3 regions of the Selenomonas sp. oral taxon 478 genome follow, and region 2 is predicted to be linked to each of the others. Evidence: riboswitches for the same ligand, from Rfam matches in the RefSeq annotation. Region 2 holds a riboswitch; each other region holds the start of a gene.

Region 1 (10,123 bases), 250 kb from region 2:
GAACGCGTCGCAGCCCGCTGCCGAAAAGAGCGAACCGGACTCATGCTGATCGGGCAGCGAGACGCGCCCATCCGCCTCCATGCGTGCACGCAGGAAACGCCGTCCGCGGCAGGGCTTGGGGAACGCATCGGCGAGCACGGCACGGCGGCGCGGCATGAGCACATCCGTCTCGCCCGCAAGCCGCGCAATCGCCGGACGCGCCATCAGCTCGAACGTCGCATAGGCGGCGAACGGGTTGCCTGAGAGCGCGATACCGAGCATGCTGCCGCGCGTATAGGCAATGGCGGGGGCGCCCGGCTTCATGCAGACGCGCCAGAACAGCCGCTCCGCCCCGAGGGCGGGCACAACGCCGTGCATGATGTCCTTCTTGCCCACGGAGACGCCGCCCGACGTGAGAAAGAGATCCACACGATCCGCATAGGAGGCGATCACCTCCGCCGCGCGTTCCACATCATCAGGCACCGAGCCGACCACCGTCACCTCTGCGCCGAGTTCCTTCAGGCGTCCCGCAAGGAGGTAGAGATTGCTGTTGTAGATCTTGCCGGGACGCAGCGGCTCGCCGGGCTGCAGCAGTTCGTCGCCCGTACTGGCAACGGCAATGCTTACGCGCCGATGGACACATACCGCAGCATAACCCTCACTCGCGAGTACCGCAATCTGCGCCGCATGGATGCGCTTTCCTCGGCGCACGAGCAGATTTCCCTTTTTAATATCCTCGCCCGCATAGCAGTAGTTCTCGAACGGCTGTGACGTAAAGGGAACAAAGATCGCATCCCCCTCCTCGCGCACATCTTCCTGCCGCACGACACAGTCACAGCCCTTCGGAATCGCGCCGCCCGTCATGATGCGGACACACTCCCCCGCGCTGACTGCGCCGTCGAAAAAATCGCCCGCGCACTCTTCGCCGATCACCGACAGGCGCACAGGGTGCTCTGCCGAGGCGTCCGCCGTGCTCGCCGACGCAAAGGTATAGCCGTCGAGCGGCGAACGGTCAAACGGCGGATTGTCAAACGCTGCGTACACATCCTCCGCCGCCACGCGCCCCACCGCCTCCAGCAAGGGAACGCGCTCCGTCTCCGCGACGGGTACTGCATGTGCGAGCAGTACCTCGATTGCCTGCTCCAGTTCTATGTCCTGCATGGAATCCTCCCTTGCTGATACCTGTCATTGTCTCTGCATTGAATGATCTTCTTGCAGTTATGTGATGATATATGGGATAATGCCCTAAGCGAACCTTAGCGGCGCAAGTGAGTAAAGCGAGCGGTACGCCCCGTTGGACTTCTTTCGTCCAAGCGAAGCGCGTTTAAGAAGTCCAACGGTATTTAAGCGTACAAGCTCGCGATCACTTGCAAGCGAGGCGTTCGCGCAGGGCATGTACCCCGATACAAAACCACTGTACCCCTTACTTTCCGAACGGGCAAATGGGATAGTGGCAAACCTTGCATCCCATGCAGAGCCCGCCAATCCCAAGGCGCGTGATCTCCTGCCGCGTCCACGCGCTGCCCGCCGCGACACGCGGCAGAATAATATCAAAGATCGTCGCGGGCGAGTACATCACGCAGCCCGGCAGCCCCATGATCGGCACCTGCCGCCCATCCTTCTCATAGTAGGCGAGCAGGAACATCGCACCCGGCAGCACAGGTGCGCCGTACGTCACGATGCGCGCCCCCGTCGCTTTGATCGCCGCCGGCGTGCGGTCATCGGGGTCGACGCTCATGCCGCCCGTGCAGAGCACCATATCCATCCCCGCGTCGAGCAGCTCCTCAATCGCCGCACGCGTGTGCTCCGTCCCATCATCCGAAAGACGGTGCTCATCCACCTTCAGGCCGAAGGCACGCAGCTTGGCATCGATCACGGGCGTGAACGTATCCTTGATGCGCCCATGGAACACCTCAGAGCCCGTCGTCACCACGCCGACCTTCATCTTCTGATACGGCAGGATCCGCAGCATCGGCTGAGTGCCCGCCGTCTCACGCACCCGCTCCATCACCGCCTTGTCGATGACGAGCGGGATCACGCGCATCCCCGCGAGCTTCGTCCCCGCCTTGACAGGCATGTGCTGCGCAATCGTCGCAATCATCACATCCTCGATGTCGTTGACGGCATTGAGCGCATCCTCGTTCACCTCGAACACGCCCGCCGTCGTCGCGGTCAGCTCTATCTTGCCCTCGCTCGGCTCACTCGCCGCCATGTGCTCATTCTGACAGACATCACGCAGAATCGCCGCCGCATTGTTCTCATGCAGCAGATTCGGATCGTCCTCCCAGACAAAGATATGCTCTTTGCCAATGCGCAGAAGAACGGGAATATCCTCCGCACGGATCACATCGCCCTTGCGGAAGCGTGCGCCCTTTCGCTCCCCGCGCACAATCTCTGTAATGTCGTGGCAGAGCACCATCCCCACCGCATCCTGAACACGAACCTCACGCATACTGCTCTCCCCGCTTGATTCGGCGGCATTCCGCAAGTGCCGTCACTCTCCTATAAAGCACTCCATCCACCGCCGTCACGGCACAAATTAAATTATATCGCATAAAATGATTCTCAACTATGAATATCTATTATTGATTATACCACAAAAAATAAATAACCTCTATGAGTTTTCCTAAATTATAGATAGATTCATTTAATGTTAGAGAAACACAATTGATTTTCTACGCTGATTCCGCTATGATAAAATTATTTCAAGAAGAAAGGAGGATATCGATGCCAGAAATAGGACTGACGCATTTCGATGCGGGCGGCGCCGCCATCATGGTCGATGTCAGCGGCAAGAACAAGACACATCGCGAGGCCATCGCGAGCGGACGGATCTGCGTGAGCGAAGCGGTCTATGCGGCGATCACGGCGGGCACGGCAAAAAAGGGCGACGTCCTCGGTGTCGCGCGCATCGCCGGCATCATGGCGGCAAAGCGCACCGCGGACATGATCCCGCTCTGCCACCCGCTGCCGCTTGCCAAGTGCAGCATCGACTTCACGCTTGAGGAGGTGCCGCGTCATGCGGTATATGCTGCGGCGACGGTCAAGGTCACGGGCGAGACGGGCGTCGAGATGGAGGCGCTGCACGCCGTGAGCACGGCGCTGCTCACGATCTACGACATGTGCAAGGCGATCGACAAGCGCATGGAGATCACAGACATTCGTCTCGAGCGTAAGTCCGGCGGCAAGAGCGGCACATTCGTCCGCTGAGAAGGAGGGCAGCGCCCTCACCCTCTCCGAGCAGAGCACGTCTAAGGAAACATCTATGGCACTCTGCCTGACGCATATCGTCACAGGGTATGTCGGGAAACGGACATACCTCCCATTTGCAAAGGAGAAACATCACATGAACATCAAAAAGACACTCACCGCCCTCTTGGCGGGCACGGCTCTTCTCACCGCCGGCTGCATCGGCGGCGGCAACAGCGCGAACAAGATGGAGACGCCGCAGGAGAGCCCCATCGAGCTGCAGGTCTCTGCGGCAGCGAGCCTCACGGACGCGATGAAAGAACTCGCCACGATGTACGAGGAGAACAACAAAGAGGTTCATATCGTCTACAACTTCGGCAGCAGCGGCGCCCTACAGCAGGCGATCGAGAACGGCGGAGCCGCCGACGTATTCGTCTCCGCCGCACAGAAGCAGATGAATGCGCTCGACGAGAAGAAGCTCCTCGCGGACGGTACGCGCGTCGATCTCCTCGTCAACGACATCGTGCTGATCACGGCAAAGGACAGCAAGCTGAACCTTCCCGACTTCAAGGCAGTGCTCGACCCGCGGGTTGCGCACATCGCTCTCGGTGAGCCGAAGGGCGTTCCTGTCGGACAGTACAGCGAGGAGGTCTTTACGAAGCTCGGCATCCTCGACCAGGTCAAGGCGCGTGCCGTCTACGGCTCCGACGTACGTCAGGTGCTCGCATGGGTCGAGACGGGCGATGCGGACTGCGGCGTGGTCTATGCGACGGATGCCGCCATCTCGGACAAGGTGAAGGTCGCCGCCGTTGCCCCTGCCGACACGCATAAGCCCATCGTCTACCCCGCCGCTGTGCTGAAGGACTCCAAGAACGAGATGGCCGCGAAGGAATTCCTCGCCTTCCTCCAGACGGACAAGGCAGCCAAGGTCTTTGAGAAATACGGATTCACCGTCAAATAATGGCAGACGAAACATTCTCCCCGCTCATCATCTCCCTTGAGGTGGCGGGGCTTGCTACGGTCCTCACCTTCTTCGTCGGTATTGGGCTCGCCTACGCCGTGCTGCGTATCCGCAGCCGCCTCGCGGCGACCATTGCCGATGCTGTGATCACGCTGCCGCTCGTCCTGCCGCCGACCGTCGTTGGGTTCTTCCTCCTGCTCTTTCTCGGAAAGCGCAGTGCCATCGGGAGCGCCCTCCTCGCCATCGACCTGCCGCTTGTCTTTACGTGGCGTGCGGCGGTCATCGCAGCGGTCATCGTGAGTCTTCCGCTCATGTACCGCACGGCACGCGGCGCCTTCGAGTCACTCGACAGCAGCATGATTCATGCGGCGCAGACGCTCGGCGTCAGCAACGGGCGCATCTTTTGGCGCATCATCCTGCCGAATGCACGGCACGGCATCCTCGCAGGGCTCGTTCTCTCGTTTGCCCGTGCCCTCGGCGAGTTTGGTGCGACCATCATGTTCGCGGGCAATATCCCGGGACGCACGCAGACCATGTCCACCGCCATCTATGCGGCGGTGCAGGCGAACGACTACGACCTTGCCTTTCGCTGGGCAGTCATCATCTCCCTGTTCTCGCTCTTCTTTATCGGTGCGATGAACCTCTACCTCAAACGGGAGGTGCGTGAATGAACCTCGTCGTCAACATCGAAAAACGCCTGCGTGACTTCACGCTCTGCGCAAACTTTACGCTCACGGATACGACGCTCGCCCTGCTCGGTGCATCGGGCAGCGGCAAGAGCATGACGCTGAAGTGCATCGCGGGGCTTGAGACGCCGGATCGCGGGCAGATCATCCTCAACGGCCGCACGCTCTATGACAGCAGTGCAGGAGTCAACCTCCCGCCGCAGGAGCGCAGTGTCGGCTATCTCTTTCAGAACTACGCGCTCTTTCCGAATATGACCGTCCGAGAGAACATCATCTTTGCACTGGACGGATCACAGGAGGAAAAGGAGCGCACCCTCGCCGAGAACGTGGCGCGCTTCTCCCTCGACGGACTCGAAAGCGCCTATCCGGCAAGGCTCTCAGGCGGACAGCAGCAGCGCGTCGCCTTTGCGCGCATCCTCGCGCGCGGTGCGGATGTGCTGCTCCTCGACGAGCCGCTCTCCGCACTCGACACTCACCTCAAGTGGCAGATCGAAACCGCACTGCGCGAGATCCTCATGGGTCAGAACATCGCGGCGATCCTCGTCACGCATGACCGCGACGAGGCATTCCGCATCGCGCAGGAGATCGCGACCGTCGACCGCGGACAGCTCACGCCCCCGATGGATCGGCACGAACTCTTCCGCAGTCCCGGCACGTGTGCGGGTGCACGCCTCACAGGATGCAAGAACATCTCCGCCGCCCGCCGTCTCGACGCGGCGCATATCGAGGCGACCGACTGGGGCATCACGCTCGCGGTCACAGACGATGTGACGGATGCGCACCACATCGCCATCCGCGCACATTACTTCGTTCCCGTGCAGGAAAACGGCGAAAACGTCTTCACTGCACAGATCGCGGAGATCATCGAGAGCACCTTCAGCATGATCGTCATGCTTCGCTTCGCCGATGGTGCTCACCGCGTGCGCTGGGAGGTGGACAAGCCCGCATGGGATGCACTTCATGTGAGCGAAAACGCATCCCTGCGCATCTGCCTTCCGCCTGAAGCACTGATGCTGCTGCGGGATTAGGGGAGACAGACAAACGCATACAAAAACGCCCTTATGGTGCATCGCGCCATAAGGGCGTTTTTCTGTACTACGCAGAGCGCGTCAGCCGCCCCTCTGCCATCGTATAGCAAATATCCGCATATGATGCTGCCTCGCGCTCATGTGTGACGAGGAGGACTGCCGTGCCTGCGTCGGCGGTCTCGCGCACGAGATCAAGCACGCGCCGTGTATTCTCCGCATCGAGGTCGCCCGTCGGCTCATCAAGGAGCAGAATCTGCGGCACGCCGGCAAGGGCCCGCGCGATCATCACGCGGCGCAGCTCCCCGCCCGAAAGTTCCGACGGACAGATATGAGCGAGCGGTGCGATGCCAAGCCGCTCCATCAGAGCATCCGCATGTGCAGACACGTCCTGTTCCCTGCCATAGAGAAGCGCCGAGAGGAGGACATTCTCCCGCACTGTCAGCGCGCGAAGTGACATCAGCTGCTGCGGTACAATGCCGAGCGTACTGCTGCGCAGCTCCGCACGCGCATCCTCGGGCAGTGCGTAGAGATCCGTCTCCCCTATGAGCACCTTCCCCGTCACGGGCGGCAGGAGCCCGCCCAAGATATGCAGCAGCGTACTCTTGCCGCTGCCCGAACGCCCCATGACCGCCGTCACCGTACCGGAGGGAAGGTATAGATCCGTCTCCGCCACAGCGACAATGTACCCTTCCCGCGCACTGTCGCGCAGGAAATCCTGACTGATTTTCTCCGCCCGCAGTTCCATCATCCATCCTCCCGCAGCAGTGTGCTGACCGGCGCCGTACATACGCGCCCGACCGTCCACGCCGCCGCCAGCATCCCTGACAGTGTCGCCATGAGGAGCGTACTCACCGCCAGCAGCAGAATCGTTCCGCCGTCGGGGAGAATATAGGGGCGCATCAGCCCCGCCTTCATCAGGCCCGCGAAGGGCAGAATAATCAGTGCACCGAGTGCAACTCCTGCCGCAGCGCCCGCCGCCGAGGCAAGTGCCGCCTCCGTCAGCATCATGCGCGTCAAAAATCCGCGCGCCGCCCCCGCGATGCGCAGCATCAGATACTCGCGCCGCCGCTCGCGCGCCGACAGGTGAAAGGCGATGCCGAGAACGATGACGGCGATCCCCCAGACCACTATAACGAGCCCGCCGATCATCTCCAAGATACCGCCCAGTCCCTGCTCCACTGCGTGCACCATTCCGTGTGCAGGGCGCGCCGTAAGCGCGGGATATGCCGCATTGACCGCCTCTGCCACCCCCTCGGGCGAGAACCCGTCCGCCGTCCGTATCATCACGGCAGAGATCGCATCCTCCGTTGGAACCCCCTGAAACACATCAAAGCCCCTTTTCGCCGCATTCGCCATCATTGCACGGATCGTCTCCATATTCGTGTAAACCGCCGTATCCATTCCCGTTCCCGTCGGCGTGAGCCGTCCCACAACGCGGCAGGGCAGATCGTAGAACGTCAGCATCCCATCCGCAGGCACGGAAATGCCGCTGCCGACGAGAATATCGCCATAGCCGACCGTACCGCCATAGCTCTCGCGGATCCACGGCTGAATGGTCTGATCCGAGGCGGGATCAAAGCCGATCAGCTGCACCGCTGCGGAGCAGCAGCCCGCATGTGCCGAGGCAAGGAAGAACTGCGGCGTCGCATGCGCCACCCCCGCCATGCTGCGCAGATCGGAGAGATAGTGCTCCTCCATGTAGAACTGCGCAGGAATGCCCTGCACGAGCACCCCTTCCAGCGATCCCGCTCCCTCTGCCGCCTTCGGCAGGACAATGACATCTGCACCGAGCCGCTGCTGAAACTGAATCAGCCCCCCCTGGAGCCCGAGCAGCATCTCCGAGCCGCCGAAGATCACGAGGGCAAGAATCCCCGTCAGCACAGCAAGCGTCGCGGAGCGTGCCATATTCCTGCGGCAGGTGCGCAGGGCAAGTGCTTCACTGAACTTCACTCATTCTCCCCCTTTCGATGCTGCCACAGATACAGAGCAGAAAGGATGATGTTCAGCACGGCAATCACGCTGACCGACGGCTGCATTAACGTATGACACCGCATGGTCTCCATCATGCAGAGCGGAATAAGATGTCCCGGAAGACAGATCACCAGCACAGCGAGAGGAATCATCGCAATGGCCAGCCCTGTCTTTGCTCCTGAGCGCAGCGGCACAAGATGCAGGAGGGACAGGATGAGCATAACGGCAGCAAGCCCCGTCAGCGCCTCCCCTGCCCAATGACAAGTCATCCACGTTCCATCCTCATGCGGTGCACATGGTGCAAAAGTCGTCTGTATGCCAATGAAAAATATCGCATTCAGCACAATCTGCAGAAGCGGACACACGCCGATTCCCTTTTTCTCGCTGCTCATGATCATTCTCCTTATCTGCCATTTTTATCTATCCTACCAGAGATGATAAAAATTTTCAATAAAAAAAGAACTGCCCCTCAGGGCAGCTCCTCAAAATTCAAATGGCAGGGGTAGCTGGACTCGAACCAACGCATGCGGGATTCAGAATCCCGTGCCTTACCAACTTGGCGATACCCCTATCGCTCTCTCAGCAACATAGCGAATTATAGCGGAAGATGAAAACATTGTCAAGAAATTTTTTTCTGCTCCTCCTCTGCCGGCAAATTGCAAGTTTAATTGTCGCAAGGTCTCGTTAAACTTTTAGCGAGTTATATCATCGCAGCATACATATCATTTGCTGACTTATATCCGAAAATCTTGCGCGGATAGTTGTTAACCCAATCTTCGATCCGCTGCAGTTCCTTCGGCTTCAATTTGCTGAAGTCCGTTCCCTTGGGAAGAAACCTGCGCAGCATCCGATTTCCGTTTTCGTTGCTTCCACGCTCCCAGCTGCTGTATGGATGCGCGTAATATACCTCGCCGCATTTGGCGGCACGCTTCATTCCTTCGCCATCCAAAAACTCTGACCCGTTGTCCGCCGTGATACTCTTGAATACGTGCGTAAAGTCTCCTTTGACGCGCCGCTGCAACCGACGAAGTGCTTGCAGTACTTCTTTTTGGCTCTTGTTCTTTATCAGAACATAGAGTGATTTCCTCGTCTGCCGTTCGACCAATGTTAAAATCACCGGCTTTGTCCCTTTGCGACCGACGACCAAGTCAATCTCCCAATGTCCGAACTCCTCTCTCCGATTCACCGGCTCAGGGCGCTCGTCGATGCTTTTCCCGTCCCGGTTATTCCACGCAACGCCGTGCCTGCTGTTTTCTGTCCGTTTGTCTCGATTCTTTTTGTAGAGGAGGTCGTCGTTTGTGAGTTCGAGAAACAGCTGCTGATCGATATAGTTATACAGGGTCTTGACACAAATGCGGACATCATAGCTCCAGCCGCGTTGACAGAGCTCACCGATAACTGCCGCAGGAGACCATTTTTCTGTTTTGATCTTATGTTCAATGTGTCGAGCAAGCGCGTGGTCTTTATCGATTTTCAGCCCCCGCCCTTTACGAGCAGCGTTTTCCTCGTGTCGTCTTTGTGCTACATCGGCAAGATACACCCACTGCACCTGCAGGTCTCCGCAGGTCTTGATATTCTTTGTCGCAGGTTTGAGCTGTGCTGTCATTCCAAGACGCCGCTCCCGCTCAATCGTACGCTTGGAGCAGCCAATGTATGCGGCGATTTCCTGCGGCTTCAACCCGGCCTGGAAATAGGCTTCAATTTTGTACCGATCCCGCTCCGTCAGCTGTTTCCATTTCCCTGTTTTTGTAGTACAATGATTCTGTTCCATTTTGCAGTCTCACTTTCAGTTTCTTTTTGTGTTGTGACTAAAAGTTTAACTGAACCGTTTGCAAAATGGAACTTTTTGCGTCAATTTATTTTACAACTTACGCTGCTCCTCCTCTGCCTCTTCCTTCTCCAGGGCAAGCACCGCCTGCACGAGAATCGCACACTCCAGACGCTTCTTCTGAATCGCGCAGCCGACCTCGTAGGGATGGCGAATGTCCCCATGAAAGAGATCGGCGTTGGCATGACAGCCGCCGCTGCAGTAGAACCGTGCCCAGCAGTCGCGGCAGAGCGGCTTGTTCAGCACATGTGAGTTGCGGAAGTACGTCGGCAGCTCCATGCTCTCAACGCCCGTAAAGACCGAGCCGAGGCGATAGCCCTCACGCCCCACGAACTGATGGCACGGGTAGAGATCGCCATTCTCTGCGACGGCGTAGTACTCATGCCCCGCACCGCAGCCCGCGAGGCGCTTGGCGACGCACGGTCCATGGTTGAGATCCATGTTGAAGTGGAAGAAGAAGAACCCCTTCCCCGCACGCACG
Region 2 (10,123 bases):
TGTCGTCGCCGCCCTTGTACTCGTACCAGCCGTGCTCGACGCTCTCTGCGACGCCGTCGGCATCCGTCAGATCCTTCTCCGTAAAGTCATAGACCTTCGCATTCATTACGCCCGAAGCGAAGTCCTCGACGACGCCGTTGCAGCGCACGAGGAGGTTCTTGAAGAAGTCGCCGTTCGTTGCACCCGAGAACGGCTCCTCGGAGAACATGCCGAAGGCGAGCACGCGCTTTTTCGCGAGGCCTCCGCCCGAGGTGTAGCCCTTCTGGACGTAGAGATGTCCGATGGCGAGCACGTCGGGGAGATAGTAGTCGTTCATCATGTGGCGTGCCTGATTGATCGAGTGGTCGACGATCGCGAGGCGCGCCGCATTGATCGGCGCGTTGCCGTCCTCCATCGAGATGGAGCATGGCATGCCGCCGAGCACATAGTGCGGATGCGGGTTCTTTCCGCCGAAGACGACGTGCGGGACGACGAGATCCTTCTGCTTGTCGAGCATCTCGAGGTAGTGCGAGATCGCCATGAGATGCACCTCGGGCGGGAGGAGCTGATAGTCCGGATGATCCCACCACTGCGCGGAGAAGATACCGAGCTGACCGCTGTCGACGATCTTCTGCACCTTTGCCTTGATCGCGGCGTAGTAGTCCGGCGATGCGATCGGGAAGTCGTGCGGGTAGGCATCCGTGTCGAATGCCGCCGGCCCACGGAACGGCAGGCGATAGGTCTGGAGCACTGTGTTCTGGAGCGCCGCCGTCGCCGCCGGATCCGCCTTCAGCGCCTCGAGCGGGCTGACCCAGTCGAGCGCATGGAGGTGGTAGAAATGGATGATGTGATCCTGATGTCCGAGGCACGCCGCGATGATGTTGCGGATGTAGTGCGCGTTCTTCGGAATCGTGATGCCGAATGCGTCCTCGACGGCACGCAGACAGCCGAGCGCATGAGAGGATGTGCAGACGCCGCAGATCCGCTGAATGTATGCCCATGCATCGCGCGGATCGCGGTCGTTCATGACGAGCTCGAGGCCGCGCCATGCCGTGCCGGAGGAGATGGCATCGGTGACCTTGCCCGATGCCTCGTCCACCTGCAGCTCAACGCGCAGATGTCCCTCAATACGGGTGATTGGGTCTACAACAACGTGTTTCATTCATGCACCTGCTTTCCCTCTTTTTCGAGCTGCTTCTCATGGTATCTCTTCTGGACGAGGCTCGCGCCCGCGTGCGCCGCGACACCGACCGCCGTCGCGACGGCAAGTCCGGCACCGACCATATCGACGTCGATGCCGTTGTACTCGGGCAGACGCTTCGAGAACGGCGCCTGATCCCAGAAGTTCGCGTTGCTGCAGCCAATGCAGGGCGCGCCCGACTGGATCGGGTACGAGAGTCCCTGATACCAGCGCATATTACCGCAGGAGTTGTACGTCTCGGGGCCGCGGCAGCCGAGCTTATAGAGGCACCAGCCACCCTTGGCGCCCGCGTCGTCGAAACGCTCGGCAAACATGCCCGCGTCGAAGAACGGACGGCGGTAGCAGGTGTCGTGGATGCGGTTGCCGTAGAACTGGCGCGGACGTCCCTCACCGTCGAGCGGCGGCAGCGTGCCGAAAAGCGCGACGTGCATGACGACGCCCGTCATGACCTCGGGGATCGGCGGGCAGCCGGGCACAGCGATATAGGGTTTCGATCCGATCAGCGAGCGGATGCCCTTGGACTCTGTCGGGTTCGGCGCAGCGGCCTGGATGCCGCCCGCCGTCGCACACGTGCCGTAGGCGATGACCGCCTTTGCCCCCTCCGCGGCGTGCTTCAGCGTGTGCTCGAACGAGTGACCGCCCGACATGCAGGTGTAGGCGTGCTCCCCGATGGGAACTGCGCCCTCGACGGCGAGAATGTACTCGCCGTGATACTTCTTGATCGTCTCCTCGAGATGTGCCTCGAAGGCCTCACCCTCGCCGGCGCAGAGGAGATGGCTGTACTCGAGCGCAATCTCGTTCAGCACGAGATCCGATGCGAGCGGTGCGCCCGAGCGGATGAACGACTCATCGCAGCCCGTGCACTCATGCCCATGCAGCCAGATCACAACCGGCAGCGGCTTCGCCTCGGCGGCCTCGACGACCCTCGTGAGGTTGTCCGTGCTCAGCCCCATGAGCGACGTGAGTGTCACGCAGCCCTTGAGGAAATTCCGCCGGCTGAAGCCTTTTGCGAGATATGCCTCCCACAAGCTCTCCCTTTTGTTCACATTATGCCTCCTGTCTCCATGGAAGACTGCCGCCATGCCAAACACCCGCATCCATCCCGCTGCAATCGGCACACAGATACCTTTTCGCGCAGAACGGCGGGGCGGTTCAGAAACTTGCGTCAATACTTCCCGCACATCAGATATATAAAGCCAATCCCGTGAAAGCCTAGATTCCTCTATACGAAATAATAAAAGAGGAACCGTCCGACGCACCCGAGGGCACGACAAACAGTCCCTCGTAGCAGACGAATCCAAGGGATATTTTGCATCAAAATATCCCCTCCTCGCCTTTGCGCGGCAATGTTGTCGTTTCCTTTTCAAGGGAGCGTGGTTTTCTGCAGGAAACCGCGTTCGGAAGGGAGGCTCCGGCATTTCTGCCGAAACCCTGTGCACGGCAGGGATCACTCCCTGCGGCGCAGGCGCAGCATCATAGGCATCGCCCTTAGATGCTTTTGCTCGGAAACCGAGAGGTACAATGTACCTCTATACCTATGTAATTAATAACAGTTTAACAGAGTGAAAACAACCTGTCAATATACGAAAACTATTCTCAGCATATATCGGAATTATATTGATTTATTATAGTTATTGCTTATTTATTCGTAGTTGATGAATGCTGTATCTGCGGTTGATGTGATGAAAAAAGGGCGCACTCCCCCAATATCGGTGATGATGCACATGGGGAGATGCGTCCCTTGCGGTTATTTCTTTCGGCGCAGTTCCTGCCGTACGGCGTCGCGCTCTTTCTCCGTCATGGTGTTCGCGCGGATCACGGCGCGGTGCCCCTCGCGGCTGCTCTCTGTGATGAGTGCGTTATCCCCGTCGTAGGCGAGGATCTCGTAGGTGCTGATGGCGTCCTTTTTCGGGCTGAGCACGCGCCGCTGCATGGTGTAGCCGAGGTGCTCGTAGTCCGCATTCTTCATCGCCTCGGCGAACTGCGCCCGACCGAGGTTGTTGTAGAGGATGAGCTGCCAGTAGGAGACGGAGCCGTCGGCGTTGCGCTTCATGTGGCTGCGGTCAAAGAACCAGCCACGCCGCTCGTCGCCCTCGATGAAGACCCAGTCGCCGTCCTTCAGCGTGATGGGCTCGATCGCCGTCTCTTTGCCGTATGCCTCGCGCTTTGCCGCTGCGGCAGCGGCAGCGGCATGCTTTTTCTCAGCTTTCTTATCCGCGGCATCTGCCTTCTTTGCAGGCTCTGCGGACACGGCGGAATGGCCTGCGCCGTCCGTCGCTGCGGCGGCTGGCTCCTTTTCCTTCGCAGGTTCTTTGACAAGAACGGCTTCGGCCGTCCCTTCCCCATCAGCCGTTTCTTCTGCCGTCTTCGTCTTCGTTTTTGCCTCCGCATCTCTCGCCGAGGCGGCATTGGTCTGCGGTGTCTGCTCTGCTGGAGGGTTCTCTGTGCCGAGCTCATCCATCTCCGCATCGAAGGCATCTTCCTGCGTGCGCTGTTCCGATGCCGCACGGTCCTTTGCCGCGGGCTCCGCCGTGGTCTGCGCCCTGTCTGTCGTCTTTTCCGTATCCACTGTCTCCTGCGCATCCTTTGCGGCAGATGCGGTGCGCTGTTCTGACGCGGCAGCGTCTCCATGCGACTCCTCTGCCGCCATGACGGCATGGATCTCCGTCTCCTTCTCGGCGGCCGTCCCGCTGACGGGGAGGAGGAGGATTCCTGCGGCGAGCAGGCAGGTGATGGATTTCATAGTGTCTCCTTTGCTTACAAATACGAGGTCGGGTTGACGGGCTGTCCGCTGAGGCGCACCTCGTAGTGCAGATGCGGCCCCGTAGAGTGCCCCGTCGAGCCGACGTAGGCGATGATCTGTCCGCGCCGCACGCGCTGTCCCGGGGTCACCACGACCGCCGAGGCGTGTCCGTAGCGTGTCGAAACGCCGCTCCCGTGATCGATGTCGACCATGTTGCCATAGCCGCCCGCGTTCCAGCCCGCGAGGGTCACGACGCCGTCCGCCGTCGCAACGATGGGCGTGCCCATCTCGGCGGCGATGTCGATGCCCTGATGGAACTCTGCGCCGTTCCAGCGCAGTCCGTAGCCCGAGCTGATGAAGCCGTCCGTCGGCCAGCCTGTCGGGGTGGTGACGGGTGTATCGTCACCCAGGAAGGAGGATGCCCCCGGCACGTCCTTCTGCATCGTGACGGCGAGCTGTCCAAGGGAGCTGCGGCGTGCTGCGATGCGTTCCTCTAGCATCGTGAGTGCCTCACCGACCTCATCGGTGGTGAGTGCGTGCGGTGCGCCGCCCGTCGGTGCCGGCGCGGCCTCCCCTGTCGGTGCTGCGCTGTCCGCCTCTGCCGGCGGTGCGCCGACGAGTGCGCGCAGTCCGTCCTCCGTGCGCTGGAGAGCATCGACCTCCTGCCCGAGCGCGGAGGTCTTTTTGGCGATCTGGAGGATCTGCTCCTGCTGGATGCGGTTCGCCTCGCGCAGCTGTGCCGTCTCCTCCTCGTGGAGGTAGGCATGCGTGAGGGTGTAGATGGAGAAAATCGAGCCGACAGCGACGAGTGCCGCCCCCGCGCCCACGCCCACGGCGAGCAGGCGCAGGGCGCGCAGCGAGAGGCGCACGGTGTGCGTCGTGTCCGTTTCCCGATCCACCAGCTGCAGTTTATAGCGTGATTGTTCTTCGCTCAACGCGTCCCCCTCTTCCCATCGAGATGTTCCTGTCCGATCCCTATTTCCCTATTTCCCTATCCTATCCAAAGAATATGAAAACCTGCTGTGACACAGCAGGTTTTTGTCCGTTGATATCTTCTCAGTACTGGATGGGCAGCGGTTTTGCCATGGCTTCCTTCAGTACGTCCTTTTCCTCGTCGCTCAGCGGGTAGTCCGACGATCCGTTTTTGATCGGTTTGATGTAGCTGCGCGAGTCCTCGCGGGCAAAGATGCTGGAGAAGATCACGCCGTCGTTGTTCGCATCGAGCAGGGCGACGGCATAGCTGAGGTCGCCCCCCATGTCCTCAAAGGCGCGGAACCGCACGGAGGCGACGCGCACGAGCGACTGGCGGATGAACTGTCGGATTAGTTCGTTCTCCTCGAGGATGCGTGCGTTCGTTGCCGCGACCTCCTCCACCGTGCGCACGTGCTGGATCAGCATCCCCTCGAGATCGTCCTTGCTCGAGCCGCGCATCATCGCGCGGTAGCGGCTGCTCATCGTCGAGAGCCGTACCATGACGTAGATGACGAGGATGAGCAGGACGAAGATCAGGAGCAGCGCAGTGAGCAGGAGGGCTGCATCATGTGCTTCGATCGACTTCACTAGATTACTAAAAAACAAGTTCTCTCTTCCCTTCTTTCCTCCGTCCCCCATGGGGCGGAGGCGGATGTGCCCCAGAGGGCGGCAGACGGCACGCCGCACATCCTATACGGTGAATTTCTGCTTGGAGAATGCGCGCAGTGCCGCACGCTTGTCCTCTTTTGCCGCGCCATCTGCCGATACGGTCAGGAGCGACAGCAGTCGCTCCAGATCCTCGGCGGAGAAGTAGCTGATTTCGAGCCGCCCCTTCCCCTCCTCGCGTCCCGTCTGGATGCGTACCTTCGTGCCGAGGCTGCGCGTCAGGCGCTCCTCTGCCTCACGGACGAAGAGGTCTGGCTTTTTCTCTGGCTTTGGCGGCGCTGATTTTTTCAGTGCGTTCGGATCCTTCGCCAGGCGTTTGACGAGCGCCTCGACGCCGCGCGCCGAGAGCTCGTGCTCCTGGATGTACTCTGCCGCCTCACGCTGCAGCGCGGCGGTCTCGAGCGCGAGGAGCGGACGTGCCTGCCCCATGGTGAGAACGCCGTTCGCGATGAATGCCTGCACCTCTTTCGCGAGGCGCAGGAGGCGGACGCTGTTCGCGATTGCCGAGCGGCTGCGTGCGACGCGGCGCGCGAGCTGTTCCTGTGAGAGTTTGAACTCGGTGAGGAGCCGCTGATAGGCGTGTGCCTCCTCGATTGGGTTGAGATCCTCACGCTGGAGGTTCTCGATGAGTGCCATCTCTGCCATTTCCGCGTCGTTCGCCGTGCGGAAAAATGCAGGAACGGTCGTGAGCCCTGCCATCTTGGCGGCGCGCAGACGCCGCTCGCCCGCGATGAGCTCGTACTTGCCCGCGCCGATGTCGCGGACGGTGACGGGCTGGAGGATGCCGTGCTGTGCAATGGACTCGCGCAGCTCCTCGAGTGCCGCCTCGTCGAACTCGCGGCGCGGCTGAAAGCGGTTGGGCTGGATCACGTCAATGGAGAGCTGCGCCGGGACGCCCGCGGGGGCTGCAGCGGTTTCTGTCTTTTCCTCCGGCGGCGGGTCGGTCGGCAGGGTGAGCGCGTCTTTTCCGAGTCCGAGTGCGCCGAGCCCACGCCCGAGGCCGCCTGTTTTAGCCTTCTTCACGCCGTATGACCTCCCTTGCGAGTGCAATATACATCTCCGCCCCGCGCGATGTGATGTCGTACGAGGTGATCGGCTGCCCGAAGGAGGGGGCCTCCGAGAGTCGGACATTGCGTGGAATCATCGTCTGATAGAGCGCGTCGCCAAAGACGCCGCGCACCTCGTCGACGACCTGCCCCGCGATGCGCGTCCGCGAGTCGTACATCGTCATCACGACGCCCTGGACACGCAGTTTCGGATTGGCGCGCTCCTTGACAAGGCTGATGGTTTTCATCAGCTGCGCCACGCCCTCGAGGGCAAAGAACTCACACTGGATGGGGATGAGGACGGCGTGTGCCGCCGTCAGTGCATTCAGTGTCAGAAAGCCGAGGGAGGGCGGGCAGTCGATAAAGATGTAGTCGTAGTCGGTCAGCACCTCGGCGATCGCCTTGCGCAGGCGTGTCTCACGATGTTCCAGCGATGCCAGTTCCACCTCGGCGCCCGCAAGCTCCACATTGGCGGGAACGACGTCGACGAGGTAGTCCGACTCGATGATGACCTCGCGCATGTGCCTTCCGTCGATCAGGACGCGATAGGTCGTCGCGGGGAGGGTGCTCTTGTCGATGCCAAAGGCACTGGTCGCATTTCCCTGCGGGTCGATGTCGATGAGCAGAACACGCCGTTTCGCACGCGCGACGGCGGCGGCGAGATTGACCGCCGTCGTCGTTTTGCCGACGCCGCCCTTTTGACTGGCAACCGCAATGATCTTTGCCACGGGATCATCCTTTCTACGGGTGCTGTGGTGGATGTTCTAGAAAAGTACCTTTGCGAGGTGCAGGTACTCGGGATCGAGTGCTTTCTTGTTGTTGACGGCGTCGTAGAGGTTGACGGAGACGACGTGGCCCTTGTGGTAGCCGAACACAATGCCCGAGAGCCCCGAGATGAGTGCGAGTGCCGCCTGTTCGCCGAGCTGGCTGGCGCGTACGCGGTCGATGACCGTCGGTGAGCCGCCGCGCTGGATATGGCCGAGCACCGAGACGCGCGTCTCGATGTCCGTATGCTTTGCGATGTAGTCGCAGACGTCCTGCCCCTTGGCCGCGCCCTCGGCGACGACGATGAGGATGTAGCGTTTGCCGTGCTCGTATGCGTTGGTGAGGTCGTTGACGATCTCCGCGAGGTCAAATTTCTCCTCGGGGACGAGGATGTACTCCGCACCGCCCGAGATGCCCGAGACGAGAGCGAGCCAGCCGGAGCCACGCCCCATGACCTCGAGCACGATGATGCGCCGATGCGCCGATGCTGTGTCGCGCAGCTTGTTGATCGCGTCGATGATCGTATTCGCCGCCGTGTCGCAGCCGATCGTATAGTCCATGCCCCAGACATCGTTGTCAATCGTGCCCGGCAGGCCGACGATGGGGAAGCCGAACTCCTCGGCGAGCAGCTGTGCGCCGCGCAGCGAGCCGTCGCCGCCGATCACGCAGAGCCCCTCGATGCCGCGCTCGATGAGGTTCTCATGTCCGCGGCGGCGTCCCTCGGGCGTCGTCCACTCCTTGCAGCGCGCCGTCCCGAGGAAGGTGCCGCCGCGCTGGATGATGTCGCCCACATCCTTGGACTCAAGCTCCCACATATCCTCATCGAGGAGTCCCTGATAGCCATCGTTGATGCCCCACACACGGACGCCTTCATAGAGGGCTGTGCGCGCAACGGCACGCGCCGCCGCGTTCATTCCGGGGCTGTCTCCCCCGCTCGTCATGACTGCAATACTCTTTAACACAACGCATCCTCCCCCTGCCCATCATTTCCATACGCTCAGTGCGCGGTCTTAGCTTTTTCTACCCTTTTATCATAGCACAAACGGCAAAAAAAATCCCCTCTTTTTTTGAGGGGAATGAGGAAAATGTTTCACGTGAAACAATCTACTCATGCGCGAGATCGCGGAAGCGCGTGTATTCCTTCTGAAAATACATGCGCACGGTATCCGTCGCTCCGTTGCGGTGCTTGGCAATGCTCAGTTCCGTGATGTTTGCATTCTCTGTATCCTGATTGTAATAATCCTCGCGATACAGGAACATGACAATGTCCGCATCCTGCTCAATCGAGCCAGACTCGCGCAGATCGGAGAGCATGGGGCGTTTGTCCGAACGCCCCTCGGTCGCGCGGGAGAGCTGCGAGAGAACGATGATGGGGACGTTCAACTCACGGGCAAGCACCTTCAGTGAGCGCGTCATCTCTGCCACAGCGAGGGTGCGGTTCTCCGCGCGCCCCGGCGCCTGGATGAGCTGGAGGTAGTCGATGGCGATGAGATCGAGTCCATGTTCCGCCTTGAGGCGGCGGGCACGCGTGCGGATATCGAGCACTGTCGTACTGCTCGTATCATCGAAGTAGAGTTTTGTCTTCATGATGCGGTCAGCGACCTTGACGAGCCGCTCCCACTCCTCATCATCGAGCTCGCCGCGGGCAAGGCGCGTCGCGTCGATCTGCCCCTCAGCGCAGAAGATACGATGCATCAGCTGCTCGCGCGGCATCTCCAGAGAGAAGAAAGCGACGGTCCCACCCTGCAGGGCGACGTGCGTGGCGACATTCAGGACGAACGCCGTCTTACCCATGGCAGGGCGTGCCGCAACGATGATGAGATCTGAGGGCTGGAGACCGCGCGTCACACTGTCGAGTGTTGCGAGCCCCGTCGAGAGCCCCGTGATACCCCCCTTTGCCTTGGCGAGTTCACTTACGCGATCCACGGCGTCAAAGACGACCTCCTTCGCAGAGATAAACGCCCCCGTCGTCTGTCCTCCTGCGATCGCAAGGATCTTGCGCTCTGCATCGTCGAGCTGCTCGGCGATATCCTCGCTCGCCTCATACGCTGCCCCCGCAATCTCCGTGCTCGCATCAATCAGTGCGCGCAGGACAGCCTTCTCCTTGACGATCTTTGCATAGTGTGCGAGGTTCGCCGTGCTCGGCACGGTGTTCGTCAGATTGGCGAGGAACGAGATTCCTCCCACCTGTTCGAGCAGTCCCGACTTTTTCAGCGACTCGGTCACGGTCACGATATCTACAGGCTCACCGTTGCGCAGAAGCAGCTCCATCGCCTCAAAGACGGCACGATGTGCCTGACGATAGAAGTCCTCTGCATGGAGCAGCTCCACAGCCTGCGACACCGCCGCAGGTTTCAGCATCATCGAGCCGAGCACCGAAAGTTCCGCCTCGATGCTCTGCGGCGGCACACGTCCTTCCGGCATATCATACTCCTTTTCGTATCATCATCCACATGAGAAAGGGATTCAACGCGCCCCTCCGTCATGCTCTGCATTCTCTTTCCACTTCTCATCGGCGAACAGCACGCCAAAGGCCTCCTCAGCACTCTTGAGGCGGTAGATCTTCAGCCCCAGATGATCCTCGGGGATGTCCTTCTTGTTCTCCCATGGGATGATGAGAGTTGAGATCCCCGCCTGTCGTGCGCCGTATGCCTTTTCAAAGACGCCGCCCACCGGGCGGATCTCCCCCTGCAGAGAGATTTCCCCCGTGACTGCCACATTCTGCCAGACTGCCGCACCGGTCACAGCACT
Region 3 (10,123 bases), 760 kb from region 2:
ACTACTCGTGGTACCATTTCCGCAATTTCCCGAACGAGTATGACTGCTGGTGGAATTTTGACACCCTGCCGAACGTCAACGAGACGGATCCGTCCTACATGGACTTCATCATCACAGGGGAGGACAGCGTCCTCCATCACTGGATGAACGAGGGGATCGCAGGCTGGCGTCTGGACGTCATCGACGAGCTGCCGCCGACCTTCTCCAAGACCTTCTTTGCCGAGCTCAAGAAGCGCAGCCCCGATGCGGTCATGATCGGTGAGGTCTGGGAGGACGCGTCGAACAAGGTCGCCTACGGCACGCCGCGCGAGTATCTCTCGGGTAACGAGATGGACTCGGCGATGAACTACCCGCTGCGCAGTACAATGCTGGACTTCCTGACGGGGGCGGCAGACGGTGCGCTGACGGTGCGGCGCATGGCGAGCCAGATCGAAAACTACCCGAAGGAAAATCTCTACGCCATGATGAACCTCATCAGCAGTCATGACGTGCAGCGTGCCATCACCATCCTCGGTGATGTCCCATACTACGAGGGCATGCCCGCAATCGAGCAGTCGCGCGTGCGCATGACGCTCGATCAGGCGATGCTCGGTATCCGCCGCCTGATCATGGCGACGCTCTGGCAGATGACCTATCCCGGCGTGCCGAGTGTCTACTACGGCGACGAGATCGGGATGCAGGGGTTCAAGGATCCGTTCAATCGCCGCCCCTACGACTGGGAGCATGGCAATCTCGAGATCCGTGACTGGGTAACACGCTTCATTGCTGTGCGCAACGGGAACGATGCACTGCGCACGGGCGACATCCTGCCTCTCTACGGGGCGGGCGACGTCATCGCCTACGCGCGCACGATCCGTTCGGGCTACGACGTGTTCAATGAGGAGAAGGAGCCCGGCATCTTTGTCGTGGCGTTCAACCGCAGCCGGACGGAGACGCTGACCGTCGATCTCGACGTGAGCGACTTTGCCTGCGGTGTGTTTGAGGACGTCTTTAAGCCCTCGCGCACCTACGAGGTCGAGCGCGGACATCTGCGCGTCCGCATCCCACCGCTCTTCGGACTGCTCCTGCGCGAGCGACAGGAGGAGCAGAGATACGAGCGCAAGGCGGGCATCCTCCTGCATCCGACCTCCCTGCCCTCGAAGTACGGTGTGGGCGACTTCGGCAAGGAGGCGTACCGCTTTGTTGACTTCCTTGCAGATGCGGGGCAAAAGGTTTGGCAGATCCTCCCGCTCAGCCCCGTCGGAAGCAGCTACTCCCCCTATCAGTCCATCTCCGCCTTTGCGGGGAACTTTATGCTCATCGACCCCGAGCCACTGGCTGCGCGCGGCTGGCTGAAGGAGAAAGACCTTTTCCTGCCATACGAGGCGAACTCGGGCTTCATCAACTTTGATCGCGTACGCACGTTCAAGAAGGAGATTCTGGAAAAGGCATTCCGCGCCTTCCGCGCACAGGGGGCGGCAGATGCGGATTACCGTGCGTTCTGTGAGAAGGAAGCATACTGGCTTGAGGACTATGCGCTCTTTCACGCGGCGAAGAAGGAGTACGGCGGCGCGGCGTGGACGGAGTGGGATGCAGCGATCAAACGCCGTGACCCTGACGCACTCCGCTCGCTCCGTGAGCGGCAGCGCGATGCGATGGAGCTTGACTACTTCAAGCAGTACGTCTTCCATACACAGTGGAACCGCCTGCACGACTACGCACGCGCGAAGGGAATCGAGATTCTCGGCGATATGCCGATCTTTATCGCGCAGGACAGCGCGGACGTCTGGGCGCATCAGCACCTCTTTGACCTGAACGAGGACGGCACGCCGCACACCGTCGCGGGCGTACCGCCCGACTACTTTGCCGTGAACGGGCAGCTGTGGGGGAACCCGCAGTACAACTGGGACGCCATGGCGGCGGAGAAGTACGCATGGTGGAAACGCCGTTTCCGTAAACTGCGCGAGCAGGTGGACATCATCCGCATCGACCACTTCCGCGGATTCGAGTCCTATTGGTCGGTGGACGGCAAGGCGGAGACCGCGCTTAACGGCACGTGGCTCAAGGGCCCCGGCAAGGCATTCTTCGACGCGATCGAGAGTGACCTCGGCAAACTCAACGTCGTTGCGGAGGATCTCGGCATCATCACGCCCGACGTGGAGCGCCTGCGTGACGACTGCGGCTTCCCCGGGATGCGGATCGTCCAGTTCCTCATTGCAGGGAACAGCTCGGGACGCATCGGCTTCACCGCGCCCGAGAACAGCATCGTCTACACAGGGACGCACGACAACAACACCACCGTCGGCTGGTACAGCCGCGACATCGACGAGGTGCTGCGCGAATCGCTCGCCAACCTCGTGGGGACGACTTCCGACCGCCCGCGGACCATCTGTCAGCGTCTCATCAAGGCGGCGTATGCCTCACGTGCCCGCATGGCGATCATCCCCATGCAGGACATCCTCGGGCTCGACGAGCGCGCACGCATGAACACCCCGGGCACCGTCGGGCTCAACTGGCGCTGGTGTCTCAAGAAGGACTACCTCCTCGAGATCGACCCGCAGAAGCTCAAGGCACTCTGCGTGCGCTATCGGCGGTGAGAATAGGGGACTGTTAGAAACGGATTGACAGGATAAAAGAATTTTAGTAGAATTAAACAGAAAATTACATACGTTTTCCGAGCAAAAATATCCTAAGGGCTTATGCCTATGGTATTGCGCCTGAGCAGATACATGGCTGTGTGTCTGTTCACAGGGCCGTCGCAGAAATGCGGCGACCTTCCCATATTGAAAAGGAGAACGATGAAACAGGATGACTCTGAGTGTGTTCTTGCAGAAACTGTTCTTCGTGCGGTCAGTACGGGGAACAGTCTTTTTTGTGCAGGAATAGGAGAGGTATTCATGAAGCACAGCAGGAAACATTCGACGGTATTTGCAGCAGCGGTCGCGGCAGGATTTGTCTTCCTCCCGCATGCGTATGCAGCGGGTGCGGACTACACGACGGATACGGTCAATGTCGACACAGACGGCGTCGACAAGTATCTCGTGACGACGAACACAATCACGGAGCAGGAGATCAAGGAGCGCGGCTACGCGACCTCTCCGACATCCTCTCGCAGGTACCGGGGCTCTATATGGCACCTGCGGCAAAGGACAGCAAGATGGTGCGAGTTCTGACCAGACAAAGGTCTATATCGACGGCATTCCGGCATTCCCACTCAACGGTATTGTATCGAATGCCGCATCTGATCTCTCGACCATCCCGGCGGACAGCATCGCGAAGGTTGAGATCATCAAAGGACCGGGACCGGTGCAGTACGGCACGGACTACAAGGGCGGCGTCATCCTCGTTACGACGAAGGACGGCAGGGGGCCCGGCAAGTTCCGCGTGAGTGTCGCAGGTGGGTCGAATCACACCTGCGACACGAAGCTCGGCTACAGCGGCAGCGATAAGAACATCAGTTATGCCGTCAATCTGTCAAGGCATTATGCTGCGGGCTATCTGGAGAATCAGACAGATAAGAAACTATATTTTGACGGCAAGATTCGGTTCAAGACGAGCAATAAATCCTCATTGACATTGAACGGCTACTACTCCGATATGGACAGAGAAGTTCCGCAGTCTGTTGACCCCGCGACAGGACGGTATGTTGCGCCACGTGGACCCAGATGGTCGGTGCAGGCAGGAAATAATATAACCCCTAATCATGTAAAGAATAACAATGCGACGGATTGGCACTTTAAGGGGTTCCGTCAATCCAATATTGCCCTGCGGTATGAAAGCAGACCGAATGATATATGGCAGTATGATGTTAAGTATTACCACATGATCGATGAGAACAATCTTTGGGTGCGTAATCTGCTCGCGACGGAGGGCGGTTCTCTTCCGTTCTTTACGCATGGGGCACCGCAGTGGTATCGCAGTGGATGGTTCTTGCGCGGCAACGGCGTCGAGGCGAACGCATCTGTTGCGTATAACAGCAGAAACGTACTGAGTTTTGGTGCGAAGTATATAAAGCTCAGTTGGAATACGGATGAAAACAATACCTCCTACCGCCGTGATGGCAATGATGCACGTAGGAGTTTCTATGTTGAGAATGCATGGAGCCCGAGCAGCAGGACACGCCTGACACTTGGCGTTCGCTATTATGAGGGGGTAAGGCAGGATTATATGGACAATAAATCGACGCCGAAGACATGCTCCTATGCGCATGCGACAGACCCCGTCTTTAACATCACACATGATGCAACGAAACGCGATACGGTTCGTTTCTCGGCAGGGCGCTCGCATGTGTTCGTCGGTTCCAAAGATGCGGCAGGAAATATCCGTAATGGTTATCCCGTTCCAAAGCCGGAGCGCAACAGCAGCTATGAACTTGGCTGGAAGCATAAATTTAGTCCAAAATCTGACCTCGATGTTTCCTATTTCCGTACAGAGGTGAGGGATCGCCTTACTTTTGTGACTTTTGGGAATGACCGTGTCTTAGGAAATGTCGATAAGACCCATATCCGTGGACTGGAACTTGCCTACCGGCAGACATTCAGCCCGAAGTTCTCGGGATTTGCCAACTATTCGTGGATTCGTGCCGAGGATGAGAGCAAGGAGAGGACAACGATTGCTTCGGGACTCCCGACGCAGATGTTCAACTTTGGTGTAACCTACCGCGAGGGAAAGCTGCGCTCGACGCTCCTTGGACGTGCGATGCGTGCACGTCTGGATACGCTCGGCAGACCGACCAGTGCCGGATACTTTGCAGCGGATCTTGATCTGCGCTATGAGCCTATCGCGGATATGGGTGTATTCCTGCGCGTCAATAATCTCTTTGATACGGATTACCAGTATAGCTGGGGAAGCCCTGCCGATGGAACGAACTTCCTGCTTGGCATGGATATGACCTTCTGATTGTTCAATGAAAAACAGAGTTGCCATACGGATAGCGTACGGCAACTCTGTTGTGTTGTTTGGGATCGCTGATCGGTCTGTTTATCGTCCGCCCGAATGCGGCAGAACGTCCGCCATTTTCCCGCAGCATGCGATGTCGGTCTCATAGCCGAAGTGGACGAGGTCGGCAGCGAGTGCGGCATCCGTCACGGTGAACCCCGAAAGCCCGTCTGCTCCGTAGTCAAAGAGGCACGGGTGCATCGGCACGGACGGGCCGACGATGACGGTCACAGCGTTCGCTGAGAGCTCCAACAGGCGCGGCATGGTCTTGTTCGCGAACGTCGCCCCCGTCATAAAGACGTAGTCCTGCTGCGGCAGGAGGAACTCTGCCGCCTCGGCGGGGTAGTCGCCCCACTCAGGCTGCATCTCGAGGATGGAGAGGTCGCAGATGGACTCCCATCTCTTTTGAAAGTTCGGGAAGTGTCCGATGACAGCAACCTTCTTCCCGCGAATCTGCTCCGTATAGAGGGTGAACGCCTCGAGCTTCTTGCGCTCCTCCGGTGTCGCAGCAGATGCATCGTCACCGTGAAACCCCTGCATTGCCGCCACCTTTGACGGCTGATTGTAGTAGGCGTTGATGGCGGCAGCGGCGATGGCCGCCTCCTGCCCCTGCCACGAGCGCACGTATTCGCCCGCCTCGCGTAGGGAGCAGCCGAGAAAGCTCTCCTTGCGCAGGCGCGGGCGGCTGTAGGCGGGGATCGTCATGCAGACGCCGACCAGATCGCCCGCGCGCACGAATGTCCACGGACGGCTGACGGCGTAGTCCTCGATGTAGATATCGTCAGGCAGACCGTTGATGCTCTCATCGTACAGATTCCAATAGTTCAAAAAAATACCTCCATTCGATGTCTCTGTGTTCATAGGATAGCACAGGGATGCGGAGGTTTCAATGCGAAAGGAGATGCTGATGAAGAAAAGAAATATGCTGCTCGCCCTACTGCTCCTGCTCCTCGTCCTGCTCGTCGGCTGCGGACAGGAGGCAAAGGAGGAGAGTGCACCGGATGCAGAGACATACGCGTTCACGGACTCGGCGGGGCGCACGGTGATGATTCCAAAGCAGATCGACCACATCGCCCCGTCGGGCGGGCTCGCGCAGATGGCACTCTTTGCGATAGCCCCTGATAGGCTCGTCGGCGTCTCGGGGCAGTGGAAGGACACCGTCCTCCCCTTCGTAGGAGATCGGTATCGTGACCTGCCCGTCCTCGGCCAATTCTACGGGATGAAGAATTTTAACAAAGAGGCCGTGCTCTCAGTCAATCCGCAGATCATCATCGACGTCGGCGAGAAGAAGTCGACCATCGTTGAGGATATGGATCAGATTCAGGAGTCGCTCGGCATCCCCGTGATCTTTATCGAGGCACGTCTCGACAATACCGATGAGGCGTACCGTACGCTCGGCAAAATCCTCGGCCGCGAGGCAGAGGGGAATGCCATAGCCGACTACTGTCAGAAAACGTATGCACGCAGTGCAGCGCTCGCTGAGAAGATGAAAGACAAGCCCCGCGTGCTCTATCTCGGCGGACCACTCGGGAACATGGCGGTCGCACATGGCTCGTTCCATGCACAGGTTCTCGATCTGCTCGCGGACAATGTTGCTGTTGTCCCCTCACCTGCCGAGGGCGCGATGACGCAGGTGTCGATGGAGCAGGTGCTCACGTGGAATCCCGACGTGCTGATTCTCGGCGTGGAGTCGGAGCCGGATCTTACGATGCTTCCGTGGCGGGAGATGCGCGCTGTTCAGGAAAAACGCATCCTGCGCGTGCCGGCAAAACCCTATGACTGGATGGGGCGGCCGCCCTCGGTCAACCGCTTTATGGGGCTGTCGTGGCTTGCTGCGCGTCTCTATCCGCAGGAGTCCGGCGTCAATCTGCATGAGGAGATGAAGATGTACTATCATCTGTTCTATCACTATGACCTCAGTGATGCCGAGTGCGATGCGTTGCTGGCACAGGATCATGTCGTACCATGAGCCGCATTTCACCGCGGTATAAGCTCACCGTCCTGCTGCTCCTGCTCGTCGCGCTCATCTGCGTGTCCTTCCTCCTTGGGCGTTACACCGTTCGTGCCTCCGATGTGTTCGCGGCGAGCCTCGGCTGGATGGGGCTCGCGCCGACGGTGCACGGCGGTGCTCAGGTCGTGATGGAGCTGCGCCTGCCGCGCATTGTCGGCGCGGTTCTCGTCGGGGCGGCACTCTCCGTCTCGGGGGCGGCATATCAGGTCATGTTTCGCAACCCGATGGTCTCGCCGACCATCCTCGGGGTCTCGGCAGGCGCGGCGTTCGGCGCGGCGATTGCCATTCTGCTGAGCCTGCCCGTCCTTGTCGTACACCTTATGACGTTTGGCGGCGGGCTGCTCGCCGTAGCAATCACCTATGTGGTCGGGGTGAAATTCTGCCGCGGCGGGAACACGACGCTCGCGATCATCCTCTCAGGCATCATCGTGAGTACACTCTTCACATCACTGCTCTCGATGATCAAATACGTCGCCGATCCCTATGACAAACTGCCCGTCATTGTCTACTGGCTGATGGGAAGTCTCGCGTCGATCACACGCGACAATCTCATCCTGCCGCTCCTTCTGATGGCGGCGGCGTTCCTGCCGCTTTATTTCCTGCGCTGGAAGATCAACCTGCTCTCATTCGGCGATGAGGAGGCAAAGTCGCTCGGCATCCCCGTCGAGCGGCTCCGCCTGACGGTGATCATCTGTGCGACGCTCATGACGGCGGCAGCGGTGTCGATCTCGGGGATCATCGGGCTCGTCGGGCTTGTCGTGCCGCATCTCGTGCGGTTTATCGTCGGACCCGATTTCCGCTTTCTCCTGCCGGGCTCGGCGCTGATGGGCGGACTGTTCCTGCTCGTCTCGGATAACCTCGCACGGACGCTGTGGACGATGGAGATCCCGCTCGGGATCCTCACCTCGCTCTTTGGTGTGCCGTTCTTTCTCTATCTGCTGATCAAATACCATCATAGCTGGGACTGAGGAGGGATGCGATGTTGCTCGAACTGAAATCCGTATCCTGCGGCTATGGGGAAAAGTCGATTTTTCAGGACATCTCGTTCTCTGTCGCGCGCGGGGAAACGCTCTGCCTGCTCGGTCCGAACGGTGTCGGCAAGACGACGCTCTTTAAGACCATCCTCGGACTGCTGCCACCGATGGCAGGAGAGATCCTCCTGTCGGGCGAGAACATCTCCGCATGGACGGTGGAGGAGCGTGCGCGGCGCATTGCGTATGTCCCGCAGGTGCATACGCCGCCGTTTCCCTTCACTGTGCACGATGTCGTCGTGATGGGGCGGGCTGCCCACATTGGCAGTCTCGGTATTCCGGGAAAAAAGGATCGCAGGATTGCGGACGATGCGATCGAGATGCTCGGCATCGGGCATCTTGCCCAAAAGATCTACACGAAGATCAGCGGCGGTGAACGCCAGCTCGTCCTCCTCGCGCGTGCTATCGCACAGCAGCCACAGCTCCTGTGCATGGATGAGCCGACAGCGAGTCTCGACTTTGGCAATCAGGTGCTCGTGATGAACCGTATCCGTGCTCTCGGCGCAGCGGGCATCACGGTGATAATGACGACACACGCGCCGAGTCATGCCTTCTACTGTGCCGACCACACGGCGGTCATGGGGCGCGATGGCGTGTTCTTTGTCGGGCGGACGAACGATGTGATTACGGAGGAGCGCCTTGAAAGGCTGTACGGGGTCACGGCAAAGATTGTCGGCTATGAGAACATTCCCGAAACGCGCACCTGTGTCCCGCTCCCGCCCATGGGATCGACAGAGTACGAAGCAGATCGAGGGAATCGTTGACCATACCAGTGATTTTCAGGGGCAGCGGCACGTGACCGATATGGTCTTCGTGCCGCTGCCCTTTCTTTCTTTTTTCTGCATTTTATGGTATCCTAGAGAGGAAGCAATCACTGTTTTCAGGGGAGGAAGAAATCATGGCAGAGTACACGTACACCGTGGAGAAAGTTTGTCCGGTCTGTGGGGAAAAGACGCACGTGACAAAGATGAAGGCACGCCTCATCACGCTCAGCACGGATGAGGATTTCTGCGTTCACTACAAGGACGTCAACCCGTACCTCTATCGTGTCTGGCTGTGCGAGCACTGCGGTTTTGCGGCGGACGAGAAGCATTTTGACCCCGCAGCACTCAGCGCGCGTGACAAGGGAAAGGCAAAGGAACTCCTCGAGGGACGCACGATCAACCTCCCGTACACGGAGGAGCGCACGACAGAGGATGCGATCCGCGCCTACAAGCTCGGGCTCTTCTTCGCCGAAAAGCTGGGCTGGCCGCTGCAGAAGCAGGCGGGCTACCGCATGGGCATGGCGTGGGTCTACCGTGACACGGAGGAGCACGAGAAGGAGGAGGAGTGCCTGCGGCGTGCGGCGGAGCTCTATGAAAAGTCCGTCATGACGGAGCACTATCCGATCAACGGCATGAGCGACAATATGGCAATGTATATCGCGGGTGCGGCGTACTACCGTATCGGCGATTTTGAGAAAGCGACGCAGATGCTCTCGCGCATCATGAGCGATCAGGAGATTCGCAAGTCCGATGCAAAGCTCTTTGAGCGTGCACAGAATCTCTGGATGGATCTGCGTGAGAAAAAAGCTGAGGCAGAGAAGGAAAACTAAATGGCGATTGATATTCCTCCGCAGTGGGTGGAGCAGGTACAGCGCATCGACTGGGGAAGCGTCCGTGCCGCAGTGGCGGACTACGGCCCCGTGCTCACGGTGCTGCGCGATACGTGGGATCGTGAGACGATCAGTGAGATCGCGGACGGGCATCTCTTCGTCCGCGACGCGGTGCTGAACGAGGCGATAGCGCATAACCTCGGTACGGACGGCACGATCCGCTCCGTAGAGCTCACCTCGCATGAGGATGGACATCTCGGCATCGTCTGCACGACCGATAAGAAATACAAGCGGATCGAGCTCTCGGGAACGATCAAGGAGTTTGTCCATACGGGGGAGAAGTCCTATGCAGTCTACCATGTGGACAAGAAGAAACTGCCCAATCACGGACTCGTCTCATGGCTCTTTTCACGGCTGTCGCTGTCGATGGTCGAGCGCATGGTCGGACGGCTCGATGTGTCGGATCGCATCCCCGTGGACATCAAGGGAAACAATGTCACGGTGGACTTTCACGATGTCCTCGCGGCGTCGCGTCTCGGCACGACAGAGTTCCGCGGGCATTCGCTGCTG

The links. Region 2 has a riboswitch for molybdenum cofactor ahead of ADJ74_RS04550 (hydrogenase small subunit). Riboswitches for the same ligand answer to the same signal wherever they lie in the genome.
Region 1: another riboswitch for molybdenum cofactor. It lies ahead of modA (molybdate ABC transporter substrate-binding protein); the one in region 2 lies ahead of ADJ74_RS04550 (hydrogenase small subunit).
Region 3: another riboswitch for molybdenum cofactor. It lies ahead of ADJ74_RS11420 (hypothetical protein); the one in region 2 lies ahead of ADJ74_RS04550 (hydrogenase small subunit).

What each region holds. Positions count from the first base shown of each region.
Region 1 is NZ_CP012071.1:1,218,004-1,228,126, reverse strand. Features, by position in the region: gene glp (gephyrin-like molybdotransferase Glp) at 1-1,140, opposite strand, end outside; gene ADJ74_RS05760 (molybdopterin-binding protein) at 1,403-2,431, opposite strand; gene moaC (cyclic pyranopterin monophosphate synthase MoaC) at 2,671-3,189, shown strand; molybdenum cofactor riboswitch at 3,202-3,332, shown strand; gene modA (molybdate ABC transporter substrate-binding protein) at 3,326-4,129, shown strand; gene modB (molybdate ABC transporter permease subunit) at 4,129-4,800, shown strand; gene ADJ74_RS05740 (sulfate/molybdate ABC transporter ATP-binding protein) at 4,797-5,843, shown strand; gene ADJ74_RS05735 (ABC transporter ATP-binding protein) at 5,911-6,591, opposite strand; gene ADJ74_RS05730 (FtsX-like permease family protein) at 6,588-7,793, opposite strand; gene ADJ74_RS05725 (DUF4418 family protein) at 7,790-8,212, opposite strand; tRNA gene ADJ74_RS05720 (tRNA-Gln) at 8,309-8,384, opposite strand; gene ADJ74_RS05715 (IS30 family transposase) at 8,515-9,585, opposite strand; gene scfB (thioether cross-link-forming SCIFF peptide maturase) at 9,676-10,123, opposite strand, start outside.
Region 2 is NZ_CP012071.1:965,002-975,124, reverse strand. Features, by position in the region: gene ADJ74_RS04555 (nickel-dependent hydrogenase large subunit) at 1-1,141, opposite strand, end outside; gene ADJ74_RS04550 (hydrogenase small subunit) at 1,138-2,226, opposite strand; molybdenum cofactor riboswitch at 2,556-2,698, opposite strand; gene ADJ74_RS04545 (hypothetical protein) at 2,928-3,923, opposite strand; gene ADJ74_RS04540 (M23 family metallopeptidase) at 3,938-4,858, opposite strand; gene ADJ74_RS04535 (DUF4446 family protein) at 4,980-5,501, opposite strand; gene ADJ74_RS04530 (ParB/RepB/Spo0J family partition protein) at 5,586-6,584, opposite strand; gene ADJ74_RS04525 (ParA family protein) at 6,571-7,335, opposite strand; gene pfkA (6-phosphofructokinase) at 7,372-8,334, opposite strand; gene dnaB (replicative DNA helicase) at 8,477-9,796, opposite strand; gene ADJ74_RS04510 (S16 family serine protease) at 9,839-10,123, opposite strand, start outside.
Region 3 is NZ_CP012071.1:200,408-210,530, reverse strand. Features, by position in the region: gene malQ (4-alpha-glucanotransferase) at 1-2,576, shown strand, start outside; molybdenum cofactor riboswitch at 2,640-2,789, shown strand; gene ADJ74_RS11420 (hypothetical protein) at 2,877-3,152, shown strand; partial or broken gene ADJ74_RS11415 (hypothetical protein) at 3,169-3,258, shown strand; gene ADJ74_RS01045 (TonB-dependent receptor) at 3,286-4,878, shown strand; gene ADJ74_RS01040 (Rossmann-like domain-containing protein) at 4,960-5,745, opposite strand; gene ADJ74_RS01035 (ABC transporter substrate-binding protein) at 5,825-6,886, shown strand; gene ADJ74_RS01030 (iron ABC transporter permease) at 6,883-7,896, shown strand; gene ADJ74_RS01025 (ABC transporter ATP-binding protein) at 7,908-8,723, shown strand; gene ADJ74_RS01020 (DUF2225 domain-containing protein) at 8,858-9,553, shown strand; gene ADJ74_RS01015 (hypothetical protein) at 9,554-10,123, shown strand, end outside.